4 regions of the Musicola paradisiaca NCPPB 2511 genome follow, and region 2 is predicted to be linked to each of the others. Evidence: predicted binding sites of a transcription regulator. Region 2 holds the regulator's gene; each other region holds the start of a gene.
What was found. Region 2 encodes CRP, which controls carbon source genes, mostly activating them, when cyclic AMP is high. Its sites were predicted from a motif close to ATGTGANNNNNNTCACAT; they were not measured.

Region 1 (4,214 bases), 1.2 Mb from region 2:
CACATAGTCGCTGGCTTCCTGTAATTTTTTATCCGTGAAGTTGAGGCCGGCGAAATGTCGGGCGTTGGTATCGTCTTTTAGCCCGATGTACACCGCGTCAGCACCGTTTTCGATAGCGGCTTTCAATGCCGGCAGATTACCGGCGGGGCAAAGCAATTCCATACTGGCTTCCTTCCGCCACGCCCGCAAAGCGGGGGGCTGATGATGCAGGCAGACTGATCCACATTGTTATCAGTCGATGCAGGTTTTTAACGAATAGGGGATCTTAGTTAACCTGTCATGGCGGGACTTTGATTTAAACCAGCATATCGTGAGATGAAACGGCAATTGGCGCGGCGGCGGGTCGTGATTTTGCCAGGAACAGGCTAAAGTATTGACGTAGACCCCAGCCCAATTCCTGCCGTGTGGCAGAATAGTGGCGGTATCAGGTTGTATTCGTTAATGATGCATGGTCTGCATTATTCAGGGATTCAGCCGAGTTCAGCATCGCATTAGAGGAGCATGCCAGTGTTGGAAAAACTACGGGCGCAGATTGTGCGTCGGGCACCCGGTTTACTGGGCAAACCGTTAATGTTAACGCCATTCTCTTTGCAGCGGCGGGTGTTGGAGCAGTTGCTGGGGTGGCAGTTCCGCCAGGCGCTGGAAGACGGTGAACTGGACTTTCTGGACAACCGCTGGCTGAAGATTGACGTGCGGGATGTCGGGTTGACGTGGTTTATGTCATTGCAGGATCAAAAATTGATCGTCAGCCAAAACGCGCTGGCGGATGTGAGCTTCAGCGCTGATGCCAATGATCTGATCCTGATCGCCGCACGTCGGGAAGACCCCGATACGCTGTTTTTCCAGCGCCGGTTGCGGATTGAAGGTGATACGGAGCTCGGGTTGTATGTCAAAAACTTGATGGACGCTATCGAACTTGAGGCGATGCCAAAGCCATTGCGCGTGACGTTAGAGCAATTGGCGGCGTTTGTGGCGGCTGGTTTACAGGAGGGCGCGGAGCAGTCAACGTCTCACGCGCCGGCATCATGTTGATTCGTGTTGAAATTCCGGTGGATGCACCGGGGATCGACAACCTGTTGCGGGGAGCCTTCCCTGATGGCAAAGAAGCGGATCTGGTACAGCAACTACGAGAGGATGGGTTGCTGACGCTAGGGGTTGTGGCCAGCGACGATGAAGGTGTGGTCGTGGGATACGCCGCCTTTAGCCCGGTGACGCTGGACGGCGAAGACCGGCAATGGGTCGGGTTGGGGCCGCTGGCGGTGGAGGCGTCCTATCGTCGACAGGGATTGGGCGAAAAGCTGGTATATGAAGGGCTGGATGCGCTTAACGAATTTGGTTATACCGCCGTGGTGGTGCTGGGCAACCCGGCTTACTACTCGCGTTTCGGTTTCGTTCCCGCCATTGAACGGCAATTGCGCTGCCGCTGGCCGAAGACTGAACGGGCCTTCCAGATTTACCCGCTGGTGGACAATCATTTCGAAGGCGTGAGCGGTATGGTGGAGTACGCGGCGCCGTTTAATCTGCTCTGAGTCTGGAAAAAAAATCTGCCACATGGAGAGGCTGTGTTTGCACCAGCCTCTCTTTTTGTTTTTTCGTCAGCTGTTTGACGCGATATTCCCACTTCAGCGCGGCGGATCGATCATTGACGACGCAGTGATAGACCAGCGCCAGTGCTCCTTTTCCCCGCAATGAACGCGCCCCTTTTCCTGCCTGATGCTGCGCCAACCTGCGTGTGACGTCGGTGGTGATGCCGGTGTAAAGCTGGCCGCCGGTCGTGCGTAAAATATAGAGAAACCATAGGGTTGTCGATGTCGTCACAGGAATGCCCGCAGAGTGTGTTATCGGCACTATCTTACGGCCCCGACGTCTGAAGAAAAGCGGATTTCCGATGGGCTACGATAGCCTTGCCGTGGTAGCCGTAATGAGCGGCTCGCTACCGGTGCGTGGTGCGACGGACAATATTCGCGGTGCCGTATGACAGACGCTATAGTTATCAAAGCGTTACCGTTCTTTATCAGCCTGGAAAAATCGGTGAATTTTTGTGAGTATAAAAATAGATTTGAAAACAATAGGATATATTTAGCGTGTTCCCCACACCCGTGGGGATAAACCGCGCGCAGCTGGACATTGAGCGTCACAAACTGAGTGTTCCCCACACCCGTGGGGATAAACCGCGATACGGTAATCATATTTGATCCCCATTCTCGTGTTCCCCACACCCGTGGGGATAAACCGGTTTTCGGCGTAACCGGGATCGTGAATGTGACGTGTTCCCCACATCCGGTGGGGATAAACCACGCTGTCCGTGCTCAATTTCCCTTTACCTGGATGCGGGTGTTTCCCCTATCCAGACGGTGGTCTTTTGAATGTGATAAAAATAACATTATTAATTCATTTTTGTTATTTTATAATCGATCTGTGTGATTATGAGAACATTGCTCACTGGGGCCGCCAGATAAGCTTTATCTGCGGGCGGCCATTGGGTTTGGCTGAATGGGTGGGAGTATTGCTGTATGACTGAATTAACTACCGTGGCGCAGCGTGCGCTGGGGCTGATGGACTTGACCACACTGAATGACGACGATACCGATGAAAAGGTGATTGCTCTGTGTCGTCAGGCCAGCAGCCCGGCGGGAAAAACCGCCGCCGTCTGCATTTATCCGCGTTTTGTGCCGCTGGCGCGTAAGACGCTGTGCGAGCAGGGAACGCCGGAGGTGCGTATTGCCACCGTCACTAATTTTCCGCACGGTAATGACGACATCGACGTCGCGCTGGCTGAAACCCGCGCCGCTATTGCTTATGGGGCGGACGAGGTGGATGTGGTGTTCCCGTATCGGGCGCTGATGGCGGGCAACCGTCAGGTCGGTTTCGAACTGGTGACAGCCTGTAAAGAAGCGTGTGCGGCGGCGGGCGTATTACTCAAGGTGATTATCGAAACCGGCGAATTGAAGACCGAAGCGCTGATTCGTCAGGCCAGTGAAATCGCTATCGATGCCGGAGCGGATTTTATCAAAACCTCTACCGGCAAGGTGGCGGTCAACGCGACGCTGCAATCAGCGGAAATCATGCTGAAAGTGATTCGTGACAAAGGCGTGGGCGAGAACGTCGGGTTCAAACCGGCCGGCGGCGTGCGTACTGCGGAGGATGCCGCCCAGTACCTGCAACTTGCCGACGCTATCATGGGCGCCGGGTGGGCTGATGCCCGTCATTTCCGGTTCGGCGCGTCGGGCCTGTTGGGCAGCCTGTTGACGGTACTGGGCCATAGCGCTTCCGCCAGCCGCAGCAACTATTAAACCTATCGTTAAGCTGCGCGGGGTATTGGCGTCTGCGTCGCTTTGTTGACTTCGGGGAGAACGCCGCCGTGTTTTTGACTCAGGAAATCATCCGTAAAAAACGGGATGGGCATCCGCTCAGTGCGGAAGAGATTCGCTTTTTCATCAATGGAATACGTGACAACAGTGTGTCGGAGGGGCAGATCGCGGCGCTGGCGATGACCATCTTTTTCCACGACATGAACATGGACGAGCGCGTGGCGCTGACGCTGGCGATGCGTGATTCCGGCACCGTGCTGGACTGGAAAGGGCTGGATCTGCACGGCCCGCTGGTGGACAAGCATTCCACCGGCGGCGTCGGCGACGTCACTTCCCTGATGCTGGGGCCGATGGTGGCGGCCTGTGGTGGTTACGTACCGATGATTTCTGGCCGTGGGCTGGGCCACACCGGCGGTACGCTGGACAAGCTGGAGTCGATTCCGGGCCTGGATATTCTCCCCACCGACGCGCGTTTCCGCCAGATTATCCAAGATGTCGGCGTGGCGATTATCGGGCAAACCAACTCGCTGGCGCCGGCAGACAAACGGTTTTATGCCACGCGGGATATTACCGCCACGGTGGATTCCATTGCGCTGATTACCGCCTCGATTCTGGCGAAAAAGCTGGCGGAAGGGCTGGACGCGCTGGTGATGGACGTCAAAGTCGGTTCCGGTGCGTTTATGCCGACTTATGAACAATCGGAGCAACTGGCGCAGGCGATCGTCGGCGTGGCGAATCAGGCGGGGTGCCGCACCAGTGCGTTGTTGACCGACATGAGCCAGGTGCTGGCTTCCAGCGCGGGTAATGCGCTGGAGGTACGCGAAGCGGTGCGTTTTTTGACCGGTGAACAGCGTAATCCGCGCTTGTTCGAGGTCACGATGGCGCTCTGTGAAGACATGCTGC
Region 2 (4,214 bases):
CTGCATGAAACCGTCAACATCATGCCGCGTAACGCCTTGCGCAGCGGCGTGATTCACGACGGCTGACACGCCCGCTGGAAAACGTAAATTGGCGTGTCAGGCCGGAACAAACATGATAACAATAAGGATATTGCGTTATGGTCGATCACGACCCGCGCCGCCTGACCGACCGGAGTTTGCATCATGTCGCATCAACACCCGATTATTGCAGTAACCGGCTCCAGCGGCGCCGGCACTACCACCACCAGCCTGGCGTTTCATAAAATTTTCCAGCAGCTCAATATCCGCGCCGCGCAGGTCGACGGTGACAGCTATCACCGTTATACCCGTCCGGAAATGGACATGGCGATCCGTAAAGCGCGGGATCTGGGCAGGCACATCAGCTACTTCGGCCCGGAAGCCAATGATTTCAGTTTGCTGGAACAGGCGTTTATCGACTATGGTCGCAGCGGCAGCGGTAAAACCCGCAAATATCTCCACACCTACGACGAAGCCATTCCCTACAAGCAGGTACCGGGAACATTCACCCCCTGGGAACCGATGCCGGAACCCACGGATATTCTGTTTTACGAGGGGCTGCACGGCGGCGTCGTGACGGAATCCCATAACGTCGCCCAGCATGTGGACTTACTGGTCGGCGTGGTGCCGATCGTCAACCTGGAGTGGATGCAGAAACTGGTACGGGATATCAACGACCGCGGCCACTCACGCGAAGCGGTGATGGATTCGGTGGTTCGCTCGATGGAGGACTACATCACCTATATCACCCCGCAGTTTTCACGCACGCACATCAACTTCCAGCGCGTCCCGACAGTCGATACCTCCAATCCGTTTGCCGCCAAATCCGTTCCATCCATGGATGAAAGTTTTGTCGTGATCCACTTTCAGGGGATGAGCAACATCGACTACCCCTACTTGCTGGCCATGCTGCAAGGTTCGTTTATTTCGCACATCAATACGCTCGTGGTGCCGGGAGGGAAAATGGGGCTGGCGATGGAGCTGATTATGACGCCGCTGGTACAGCGGCTACTGGCGGGCGATAACATCGGTTAAAGCGTGGCGCGGCAGCCGTACAACCGCCGCGCATGATGTGCAACCGACCGGGTCATTCCAGTTCGACGACTTCATGGCTGTGAGTGATATGTACCGTTTTTCCCAACATCAGCGCGACGGAACAATATTTTTCCGCCGACAGCGCGACGGCGCGCTCAACTGCTTTGTCGGTCAAGCCGCGCCCTTTCACAATGAAATGCAAATTAATCGTGGTGAACATACGCGGCGCTTCTTCGCGGCGCTCCGACGTTAATCGTACTTCGCAATCCGCGACATCCTGACGCCCTTTCTGCAAGATGGATACCACGTCGACGGCGCTGCATCCACCCGCCGCCATCAGCACCATTTCCATCGGACTCGGCGCTTTGTCTCCGGCGTTTCCATCCATCAACACCTGATGCCCGGAGGCGGACTCGCCAAGAAACGTTAACCCTTCAACCCACTTCACCCGCGCCTGCATAACATTGACCCTCAACTATTTTTTAAAAATTACATCGCTTATGTATAAACCCGACTAAAATCAGAGTTTAATCATGCTGAAGCGAGACAACACGAGACACTACACACAACCTGTGTTAAAAACGGGGAAATAATCCGGTGTGTGAGCCTCTACCAGACACATCCTGATTATGACGTCACCCGATAGACAGCCTCAGTATATTCCCTGACGTCATTCCGCCTGAGTGGAATTTAAATATAACTATGTTATCACGCCGTACAGGGAACTCTGAGCCCTGTGATTTGCGCAGTGAATTACAACAGAGGATAACAGCGAATGGTTCTCGGCAAACCGCAAACAGACCCGACTCTCGAATGGTTCCTTTCTCATTGCCATATTCACAAATACCCATCGAAGAGCACGCTTATTCACCAGGGTGAAAAAGCAGAGACGCTTTACTACATCGTGAAAGGCTCGGTCGCCGTGCTGATCAAGGATGAAGAAGGTAAGGAAATGATCCTGTCCTATCTCAACCAGGGAGATTTCATTGGTGAACTCGGCCTGTTTGAAGAAGGTCAGGAACGTAGCGCCTGGGTTCGGGCCAAAACCGCCTGTGAAGTCGCCGAAATTTCCTACAAGAAATTCCGCCAGCTGATTCAGGTCAACCCCGATATTCTTATGCGTCTGTCTTCACAGATGGCGCGCCGTCTACAAGTCACGTCCCAGAAAGTGGGAAATCTGGCGTTTCTTGATGTAACGGGCCGCATCGCCCAAACACTGTTAAACCTGGCCAAGCAACCCGATGCCATGACGCATCCTGACGGCATGCAGATCAAGATTACCCGTCAGGAAATCGGTCAGATCGTCGGATGTTCTCGTGAAACCGTCGGCCGTATTCTGAAGATGCTGGAAGACCAGAATCTGATTTCCGCGCACGGCAAAACCATTGTGGTGTACGGTACACGCTGAGTCATTGCGACGCCGGATCAAAAAGAGCGTGCTGCGGCACGCTCTTTTATTTTCAGCAACAGACGAACTTATTGCTCCACAACCTTCGCGACCGCCTGTTCGAACAGCGCCATGCCTTGATCGATATCGTCCAGTTCAATCACCAGCGACGGCACAAAGCGAATCACATCCGGCCCGGCGACCAGAATCATTAACCCCAGTTCGGCCGACGCCGACAGGAAATCGCGCGCACGACCATGCCACGCTTTCTTGAGTTGTGCGCCAATCAACAGCCCCATACCGCGGACTTCATCAAAAATGCCAAACCGCTCATTGATACGGTGCAACGCCGCCGCAAAACGTTCATGACGAGCTTCCACCCCAGACAGCACTTCCGGCGTATTGATCACATCCAGCGCCGCTTCCGCCACCGCGCAGGCCAGCGGGTTGCCGCCGTAGGTGGTGCCGTGCAAACCGACGCTCATGACGGACGCCACTTCCTCGGTGGTCAGGCAAGCGCTGATGGGGAAACCGCCGCCCAACGCCTTGGCGGTGGTCAGGATATCCGGCCTCACGCCGTAATGCATGTAGGAGAACAGCTTGCCGCTGCGGCCCATGCCGCACTGCACTTCGTCGAACACCAGCAGCGCGTTGTACTGGTCGCACAATTCACGCACACCGGTGAGGAATTCCGGCGTCGCCGGCGTAATACCGCCCTCGCCCTGGATCGGTTCCAACACCACGGCACAGGTATGATCGTCCATCACCGCCTTCACCGCCGCCAGATCATTGAAAGGCACATGGATGATATCCGCCGGTTTCGGCCCGAAGCCGTCGGCGTACTTGGCCTGCCCGCCTACTGAAACCGTGAACAGCGTCCGGCCATGAAACGCCTGATAGAAAGCGATGATCTTGGTTTTATACGGACTATGGCGCTCGATGGCGTAATGACGAGCCAGTTTGAACGCCGCTTCATTGGCTTCCGCCCCCGAGTTGGCAAAAAACACCCGGTCGGCGAACGTGGCGGCAATCAGCTTGGAAGCCAGACGCAAAGCCGGCTCGTTGGTAAACACGTTGCTGGTGTGCCACAGGGTTTCGCCCTGCGTTTTCAACGCCTCAACCAGCGCCGGATGACAATGTCCCAGCGCGGTAACGGCAATACCGCCGGAAAAATCGATGTATTCTTTGCCCTGCTGATCCCAGACACGGCTCCCTTTACCCTTCACCGGCACGAACTGCGCGGGCGCATAAATCGGAAGAATGACCTTGTCGTATGTTTCCCGCGTTACTGCTGATTTTTCTGTCGCCATCTGCTGCCCCGTGATGATATCCCATTGTCCAACATGAAAATATAGTCAATAAATATGCATAAAAAATCACACGAGCGCAATCGATAAATCCGCTCGCCCGTCGACGCTATTCACTATCCGTTTATAAATTCATGAAATTTTTCAACAACTGATGCCCCTGTCGGCTAAGAATACTCTCCGGATGAAACTGTACACCTTCCAACGGCAACGCTCGGTGGCGAATACCCATGATTTCATCCGGTCGCCCATCCCGTTCCGTCCAGGCGGTCACGTCAAAACAGGCCGGCAACGTTTCAGATGCCAGAATCAGCGAGTGATAGCGAGTCACCGTCAACGGATTTTCCAGCCCGAGAAACACCCCTTGTCCGGAATGACGAATCGCCGATGTTTTGCCGTGCATTACCTGCCGGGCCCGGATCACCTGAGCGCCAAACGCTTGCCCTAACGCCTGATGACCAAGGCAT
Region 3 (4,214 bases), 1.9 Mb from region 2:
TGACGCCGGCACACGTTTTACTGGCATGGGCGATTCGTCATCCCGGTGTGATCGCGATCCCTAAAGCCAGCTCGGTAGCTCATGTCAGGGAGAATGCCGCTGCTATGTCGGTGACGCTGAACGATGAGGCGCTTGCGCTATTGGAACAGGCGTTTCCCGCGCCTCGCCGCAAGATGCCGCTGGATATCGTGTAATCGCTTCGGCGGTGTTTCTCGGTCATGGCTGGCGTTCGCCAGCCATTATTTCATCACTTATTGATACGGATCGTAGTGGCCAGACGGGCCGGGGCCTGGGTCGTGGCGACAAACGGCTGAGTAACTTTGGCGGTTTCCACGCAAACGAAGGTTCGGCTGCCCGCTTCGGTCATATCGCTGATGGTTTTCGCCAGATCAGCACCTGGGTTCCAGGCAACGACATCGCTATGGTGGTGGTGATGCACTTCAATGGTGCGGTTTAGTACCGGATCCTGAATGCGGCTAATGGACGAGGGGTGTGTATAAATACGATCCGTCCGATCCGTAAAGACCAAATCACCCTGTTGGACATCAGTATTACCGCCATTCACTTTGTCGATGAACGTATCTCCCAGCCCACTGACACTGATTTTGCCGATGTCACCAATCTGGAAATAGGTATGCAGCGCGCTGGTAATGCTGTAATTGCCGTGTGCTTCCAACTCCATATGACATTCGGACTGGCTCAAGTGGAAACGCGCTATCACGGTGAATTCATGCGGCCAAGCTTGCCGGGTTTGCTCGGTATCACGCAATGTGAAGGAGAGGGTAACGCCGTGCTCATCCTCGCTGTGTGCGGTGAACTCCCACGGCAACAGTCGGCCGAAACCGTGGTTGGGCTGGGATACCGGGCCAAACCAAGGGAAACAAATGGGGACGCCGCCGCGAATAGCTACGCCATCTTCAAATGGCGTATTCTCGCTGATCCACAGTACCGGCGCTTCGCCCTGGGGTTGCCAGCTAAGCAGGTGCGCCCCCTGTAGGGCGACGGCAGCACGAACTTTCGGGTGTTCGACGACGATCAGCGGTAGCTGATCTAACTGACGTTGACTGATATGAGCGGTAATAGTGTCGATGATAGGAAGCGAATAGATGCTGTCGTTCATGATATGGGGTCTTGCCTTATTAAAGTGAAGTTAGACCTGCAGATAAGCAAAAGGGCGACATCGTCGCCCTTTTATCATCGTCTCATCATCACGCCATTATTTGGAGATGTGGGCGATCAGATCCAGAACCTTGTTGGAATAACCGGTTTCGTTGTCGTACCAGGAAACCAGTTTCACAAACGTGTCGCTCAGTGCGATACCGGCTTTGGCGTCGAATACGGAAGTCAGTTTTTCGCCGTTGAAATCGGTAGATACAACGTCGTCTTCTGTGTAACCCAGCACGCCTTTCAATTCGCCTTCGGACGCGGCTTTGATGGCTTCACAGATTTCTTTGTATGTAGCCGGTTTTTCCAGACGTGCAGTCAGGTCAACCACGGATACGTTCGGCGTCGGAACACGGAACGCCATACCGGTCAGTTTGCCGTTCAGCGCAGGGATAACTTTACCTACCGCTTTGGCAGCACCGGTAGAGGACGGGATAATGTTCTGGGACGCGCCGCGACCGCCGCGCCAGTCTTTGTGAGACGGGCCGTCAACGGTTTTCTGAGTAGCGGTGGTGGCGTGAACGGTAGTCATCAGCGCTTCAACGATGCCGAATTTGTCGTTGATGACTTTCGCCAGCGGCGCCAGGCAGTTAGTGGTACAAGATGCGTTGGAAACGATATCCTGACCAGCGTAAGCGGTGTGGTTAACACCCATTACGAACATCGGGGTATTGTCTTTGGACGGACCCGTCAGAACAACTTTCTTGGCACCAGCCTGAATGTGTTTGCGTGCGGTTTCGTCAGTCAGGAAAATACCGGTTGCTTCAGCAACCACATCAACGCCAACGTCGTTCCATTTCAGGCTAGCCGGATCTCTTTCTGCGGTAACACGGATAGTTTTGCCGTTAACGACCAGATTGCCATTTTTCACTTCAACCGTGCCGTTGAAACGTCCATGAGTAGAGTCATATTTCAGCATGTACGCCATGTATTCCGCGTCCAACAGATCGTTGATTGCAACGATTTCGATGTCAGAACGTTCTTGCGCAGCGCGGAAAACAATACGGCCAATACGGCCAAATCCGTTGATACCTACTTTGATAGTCATATATTCCACCAGCTATTGGTTAGTGAATAAAAGGTTGGTTGTAAAATTACAAAAACCTTACTGAGCGTCAAGCGGAATCGAGTCAATAGTTGCTGTAAGTCAAAAGCCTGCCCAACAATTGCACGATCAATAGCAATCAGCCTAACTAAAGTGCTGCGACAATGATATGAGGAATAGGCGGCTATTAGAACACTTGTCCGTTACCTAATTGTGACCGATATCACAATTAAGGATGCTTATGGCTGCGTTGCCTGTGTGCAAGGGGAAACAAGCTGCTGGTGTGTTAATTTTTTGTTATGTTTATTCGTTGTATTCATCAGGTGAAACTTTTTGTTTACGGTGCGAATAACATGACTAAATTACCCCTGAATCAGCGTAATCCTGAGACGTTAACGGAGATACAGCGCTATGTCACCCAGCAACGCGGTACCGAAGCACCCTTCACCGGCAAGTTGCTTCATAACCGGCGTACCGGCGTTTACCACTGTTTGTGTTGCCATCAACCGCTCTTTGAGTCGATGCACAAATATGACTCCGGGTGTGGCTGGCCCAGCTTTGATCAACCTTGTACTACCGAGTCGGTGCGTTATCTGGACGACTATTCTCATCATATGCACCGTATTGAAATCCGTTGCGGCCACTGTGATGCCCACCTTGGACATGTATTCCCAGATGGCCCGCAGGATTCGACCGGTGAGCGCTACTGCGTTAACTCTGCATCACTCAGCTTTGTTGATGCGGAAAATAATCAGCAGACTGATGGTTAAGAGTTTTCAATGAATCATTGGATTGAAACGTTTCAGCTCGAATTAATCAATATCTGGAAAAAATATGCACATTGATGACTTAATTAGCGTCATGACTCCGGAGATTTATCAGCGGCTTGTTACGGCGGTTGAACTGGGCAAGTGGCCGGATGGCGTCGCGCTCAGCGCGGAACAGAAAGAAAATGCCTTGCAGGCAGTGATGTTGTGGCAATCTCGCCACAATACGGAAGCCGATCATATGACCATCAATACCCAGGGCGAAATCGAGATGAAGAGTAAGCAGGAGCTCAAACAACGTTTTGCCGGGGAGACGATCGCCAGGCTCAAGCCATAAAAGAACGGTAGCATCCAGCGGCGCGACGGGGAGTGAATGCGGGTTGAACGCAGTATGTCGACAGAGCGGCGCAATAAGTCCGAATGGATTCTACCGGTATGGTTCTTCATCACTTTTCAGCGGAAATACCCGAGCTGCGGTACCGCGTCAGGCGGGGGCATTGATGAAATGCGCCAAATCAATCAGCGTAGCGCCACGTTGCGACATCTCGTTCAGCGCGTTCTGGCTGTCGTTTGGGTGCAGATTGACGCCGCGACAACCATCGACCAGTACCTCGGTTTGATAACCCAATTCCAGAGCATCCAGTACGGTATATTTGACACAGTAATCTGTCGCCAGCCCGATGATGGTTAATTGGGTGATGCGGCGGCGATGGAGCCAGTCGTGCAAGCCGGTACTGGCGCGGTGGCCGTTGTCGAAAAAGGCGCTGTAGCTGTCGATATCAGGCTGAACCCCTTTACGCACTACCCATTCAATCGCATTTTGGTTCAGTCGGGGATGAAACTCCGCGCCAGGTTGGTTTTGAACACAGTGAACCGGCCACCAAATTTGCGTTAACCCGTCGAGATCGCCCATTGCTCCGATCTCCGTTCCTGAGTTCACGGCAAAACTGCGATGATTCGCCGGATGCCAGTCCTGGCTGGCAATCACGGTGATATTGGCTTTTATCGCGGCGTCTATCGCCAGATTTGCAACGTCGACCACGCGATCGCCGTCGGCGACGGCGAGTGCGCCGCCGGGGCAGAAGTCGTTTTGCACATCAATAAGGAGCAGAGCCTTGTTCATTCTGTTTATCCCATACCCGGTTTGTCGATGAGTTCCGCAAAATCAATCGTTGTCGCTCAATTCACCGCGCAGATTCTGCTGCATAAGCTGGCGAATTTCATCCGGCGAGAGATCA
Region 4 (4,214 bases), 1.0 Mb from region 2:
CCACACAGGCACAAGTGCTGGATTTGCTGGTGGCGCTGCAACAGAGACTCAGGTTGTCGATGGTTTTCATCTCCCACGATTTGGGCGTCGTGCAACATATGAGCCATCGCATTCTGGTGATGAAAAGCGGCGAAGTGGTGGAACGCGGCACGGTCGAACAGATTTTCACTCAGCCCCAGCATCCCTACACCCGCCAATTGCTGTCAACGGTTGCCGATATCCACATCTGAACAAGCCGTACCGGCAACGCTCCGAGTTTGAAAACGTTGCCGGTAACTGCTGGGCGTCACGCCAAACGCCTGATGGAATACCACCGAAAAATAGTTACTGTCGTCAAAACCGCATTGCGCCGCCACCTCGCTGATGGTCTGACGGTCATAACGCAACAGCTCCATCGCCCGGCACAGCCGTAGCTGGCGCAGATACTGCGAAACGCTCATACCGGTTTGCTGTTTGAAGCGACTGCGCAGGCTGCGCAGGCTGAACCCATATTGCTGACAAAACGCCTCCAGCCGGAAAGGCTGGGCGATGCTGTCCCGCAGCGCATTCATCAACAGGTCAAGCTGATGGGCATCCGCCAGTTGCGTCTCGCCGGGCGCGTGACGATAGCGCAGCGCCAGCAGCGCGATTTGCATCAGCAGCACTTCGCTCAGTTGCAACGATAGCGGATCGGACTTCATGCACTCCTGCGTCAAGGACTCCACCCGATCGCGGATAATCGCCATCCCCTGCTCCCCTAACCGCCAATAGCGTTGCTGTTGCGCCACCCCACCGTCCGGCAGCAGGTTCTGCCAGTCGGTGGGCAAGGTCAGGCGCGGGCGAATATACAGAATATTGTCCAGTTCCAGTGCATGAACGGATTCGTAGCTGTGGCGATCGTCGGCGGTCACATAAAACAGGTCGCCGCAGGTAATGCGATAAGGGACGTCGTTCCAGATATGCAGGCCGTTACCGCGCCAGACAATCACCAGCTCGTCGAAATCGTGATGATGCAGCGGGAACGCAGACTGAGGGCTGCGTTCCGCTACCGTGACCGCATTTTTTTCGGTCAGGAAATAATCTTCTGTTTGTAACTTAAGGCCGCGAGATTGCACGCTCTCTTACACCTGTCTCTGCCAGAGAGTGCCCGCCACCGTCGCAACGGATCGCGCCTGACGGCGGGCTACCTACTGGATGGTTTCCTCATGCTGCGCCCGATGACGCAGCGATTTGGGTGCCAACGAGAACGCCTTGCGAAACTGCGTCGAAAAATGGTTGCTGTCGCTAAAGCCGCAATCATGGGCGATGGTGGTGATGGAATCGTCGCTCTGCTGCAAACGACGGCGGGCCTCCAGCAAACGCAGACGGTTCAAATAACGCTGCGGCGTCATACCGGTGTGCTGCTTGAGCTGCCGATGCATCGTGCGCAACGACAGCGAAAAACGCTCCGCCAACGCATCCCAGTTCACTTCCTCGCAGAAATTATTCTGCAACCAGCCCAACAACGCCTGAATCCCCTGCGCTGCGCTGCCGTCGCTCTGGGTACGGAATCCTTTTTGCCGCAACAGCACCAGAATCTGCAGGAACAGGCTTTCACTGGTAGCGATGTCCTCCGGACGCTCGCTGCGGGCCTGCCCGGCCAGTTGCAGAATCAGCTGTTTTACCTGCTGCCGGGTTCCGTTGTTGACCTGCCATTGCCCCAGCCATTCGCCGTTCGGGCCGTAAGGCAGAAACGGCGCGATGTCGGACAGAAAGCGAAAGCCGCGCGGCGAGCGATACAGCACGTTGGTCAGGTGCAGTTCCTCGACCTGCTCGAACAGGTGACGGTCGTTGTCGCGCACGAAAAACACCGCGCCGCTGCACAACACATAGGGTTGATCGTTGAATACGTGCACCCCGGCGCCCTGATCCACCACCACAATCTCCCAAAAATCGTGGTAATGCTCCGGAAATGCGCTCTGGGGCATACGAGGTTCCACCGCCACCGTCGTCGCCTGCGAAACAAAAAACTCATCGCCATGAAGTATCGTCATGTTGCCCCTCCGCCTGCGGCTATTGCCAGACTGTTACGTCGGTAAACCGATAGTCTGTGAACGATAGTAGCCAGTGCCGGGCACCCACGCCTTAAAATAGCGCCGCGCCCCGGCCGGAACGATGTCATTTTTTCAAGATCGTGCCGTTAAATTACTGAAATGTGGGTAGGATCACAGGTGTTTTCTCCGCGATCCCCGCCCTGGAATGTGAGCGATTTCACCGTCAGCTTTGCCATTTTGCCAACCCGTTTTCACAGATGGCACTCACCCAAAGGTGCGCCCCGACTATCTTCCCTACACTGCCCGACATAACAGAACGACAAGGGAACGGGCAATGGCGATAACACACAGCGTAGCGGTCGATCTCGGCGCATCCAGCGGAAGGGTCATGCTGGCGTCGCTGGACACGGACACCCAGCGTCTCTCGCTGGAGGAGATCCACCGTTTCAGCAATCGTCTGGTGGTTGATCACGGGCATCACCTGTGGGATCTGGACGCACTGGAGCGGCACATTTTGCAAGGTCTGAATACAGTGGATCGGCGCGGGATCCGGCCAGCCAGCATCGGCATCGACAGCTGGGGAGTCGATATGGTGGCGCTGGATCGACAGGGCCAGCGTATCGGGCCGCCCTATTCCTATCGGGATCACCGCACCGACGGCGTGATGGCGCAGGTCATCGCCGACCTCGGACGCGACACCCTCTATCGTCACACCGGCATTCAGTTTCTGCCGTTCAACACCCTTTACCAGCTCCGGGCGCTGCGCCAGCAGCAACCGGAATATTGGGCGCAAATCGCGCACCTGCTGATGATCCCCGACTACTTTCACTATCGGCTGACCGGCAGGATGGCGAGCGAATACACCAACGCTACCACCACCCAGATGCTGAATCTGACCCGCGGTGACTGGGATCCGCTGCTGCTGGATTACCTCGGCATCCAAGCACACTGGCTGCCGGCACCTAGCCAGCCCGGCGATCCTCTGGGCGACTGGCTCGCCCCCAGCGGCGCCCGCATCCCGGTGATTGCCGTCGCCAGTCACGACACCGCCAGCGCGGTGGTCGCCACCCCGTTGAACGATGACGACAGCGCCTACCTCAGCTCCGGCACCTGGTCGCTTATCGGCATCGAAAGCCAGACGCCGTTCATCAGTGACCGCGCGATGGCCGCCAACATCACCAATGAAGGCGGAACCAACGGGCGTTATCGCGTCCTGAAAAACATCATGGGGCTGTGGCTACTGCAACGCATCAGCCAGGAACAGCAGGTGAGCGATCTGCCGGCGCTGTTGGAGGCGGCGGAACAGGAAACCGGCTTCGCCAGCCTTATCAATCCGAACGACGAGCGCTTCATCAATCCGCCGTCCATGAGCGAGGCGATCCGCGATTTTTGCCGCGAGCACCGGCAACCGGTGCCGCAAACGTCTGCCGCGATGACGCGCTGCATCATGGATAGTCTGGCGCTCGGCTACCGGCAGGGCCTGCTGACGCTGGCGTCGCTGCGTCAGTCGCCGATCCGCCGTCTGCATGTGGTGGGCGGCGGCTGCCAGAACCGGCTGCTGAATCAGCTTTGCGCCGATGTGTGCCAGATTCCGGTGGTGGCCGGCCCGGTAGAAGCCTCCACTCTCGGCAATATCGGCTGCCAGCTGATCGCCCAGGGCGAAGTGGCCGATCTGGCGGCGTTCCGTCGCTTGCTGCCCGACAGTTTCCCGCTGCAACACTATACCCCCCGTCAGGATATTGATTTCACTGGCCATTGGCGCCGTTTCCAGGCGCTTTGCCAGATTAATGAGGAACTCACCGTATGAATACAGCCATTGAAACCGCCTGGCGTCTGGCACAAGAACGCTATGCCAAACTGAACGTGGATGTGGACGCGGCCTTGCGTCGGCTCGACCAGATCCCCGTCTCCATGCACTGCTGGCAGGGAGACGACGTCGCCGGTTTTGAACAGCAGGGCGGCGCATTGACCGGCGGCATTCAGGCCACCGGCAACTACCCCGGCAAGGCGCGCAACGCCGACGAACTGCGCGCCGATCTGGAACAGGCGCTGCGCCTGATACCCGGCCCCAAGCGATTGAATCTGCACGCCATTTATCTGGAATCGGATACACCGGTGGCGCGTAACGCCATCGAGCCGCGCCACTTCAGCCGCTGGGTGGACTGGGCGCGGGAAAACGCGCTGGGGCTGGACTTCAATCCG

Region 1: the regulator CRP is predicted to act here: its motif matches at 2,367-2,384, upstream of deoC (deoxyribose-phosphate aldolase).
Region 3: the regulator CRP is predicted to act here: its motif matches at 2,421-2,438, upstream of msrB (peptide-methionine (R)-S-oxide reductase MsrB).
Region 4: the regulator CRP is predicted to act here: its motif matches at 2,172-2,189, upstream of rhaS (HTH-type transcriptional activator RhaS).

What each region holds. Positions count from the first base shown of each region.
Region 1 covers NZ_CM001857.1:3,874,552-3,878,765, reverse strand. Annotated here, with positions in the region: gene ubiU (ubiquinone anaerobic biosynthesis protein UbiU) at 1-162, opposite strand, end outside; gene ubiT (ubiquinone anaerobic biosynthesis accessory factor UbiT) at 508-1,032, shown strand; gene DPA2511_RS17090 (GNAT family N-acetyltransferase) at 1,026-1,529, shown strand; gene DPA2511_RS17085 (GIY-YIG nuclease family protein) at 1,516-1,818, opposite strand; gene deoC (deoxyribose-phosphate aldolase) at 2,514-3,293, shown strand; gene deoA (thymidine phosphorylase) at 3,362-4,214, shown strand, end outside.
Region 2 covers NZ_CM001857.1:410,522-414,735, reverse strand. Annotated here, with positions in the region: gene DPA2511_RS01900 (YheU family protein) at 1-66, shown strand, start outside; gene DPA2511_RS01895 (phosphoribulokinase) at 184-1,053, shown strand; gene DPA2511_RS01890 (OsmC family protein) at 1,106-1,513, opposite strand; gene crp (cAMP-activated global transcriptional regulator CRP) at 1,829-2,461, shown strand; gene argD (bifunctional acetylornithine/succinyldiaminopimelate transaminase) at 2,530-3,750, opposite strand; gene DPA2511_RS01875 (aminodeoxychorismate synthase component II) at 3,872-4,214, opposite strand, start outside.
Region 3 covers NZ_CM001857.1:2,325,108-2,329,321, reverse strand. Annotated here, with positions in the region: gene DPA2511_RS10190 (aldo/keto reductase) at 1-194, shown strand, start outside; gene DPA2511_RS10185 (D-hexose-6-phosphate mutarotase) at 248-1,120, opposite strand; gene gapA (glyceraldehyde-3-phosphate dehydrogenase) at 1,217-2,212, opposite strand; gene msrB (peptide-methionine (R)-S-oxide reductase MsrB) at 2,563-2,979, shown strand; gene DPA2511_RS10170 (YeaC family protein) at 3,044-3,313, shown strand; gene pncA (bifunctional nicotinamidase/pyrazinamidase) at 3,461-4,099, opposite strand; gene ansA (asparaginase) at 4,142-4,214, opposite strand, start outside.
Region 4 covers NZ_CM001857.1:4,026,487-4,030,700, forward strand. Annotated here, with positions in the region: gene DPA2511_RS17855 (dipeptide ABC transporter ATP-binding protein) at 1-230, shown strand, start outside; gene rhaR (HTH-type transcriptional activator RhaR) at 204-1,094, opposite strand; gene rhaS (HTH-type transcriptional activator RhaS) at 1,167-2,012, opposite strand; gene rhaB (rhamnulokinase) at 2,347-3,819, shown strand; gene DPA2511_RS17875 (L-rhamnose isomerase) at 3,816-4,214, shown strand, end outside.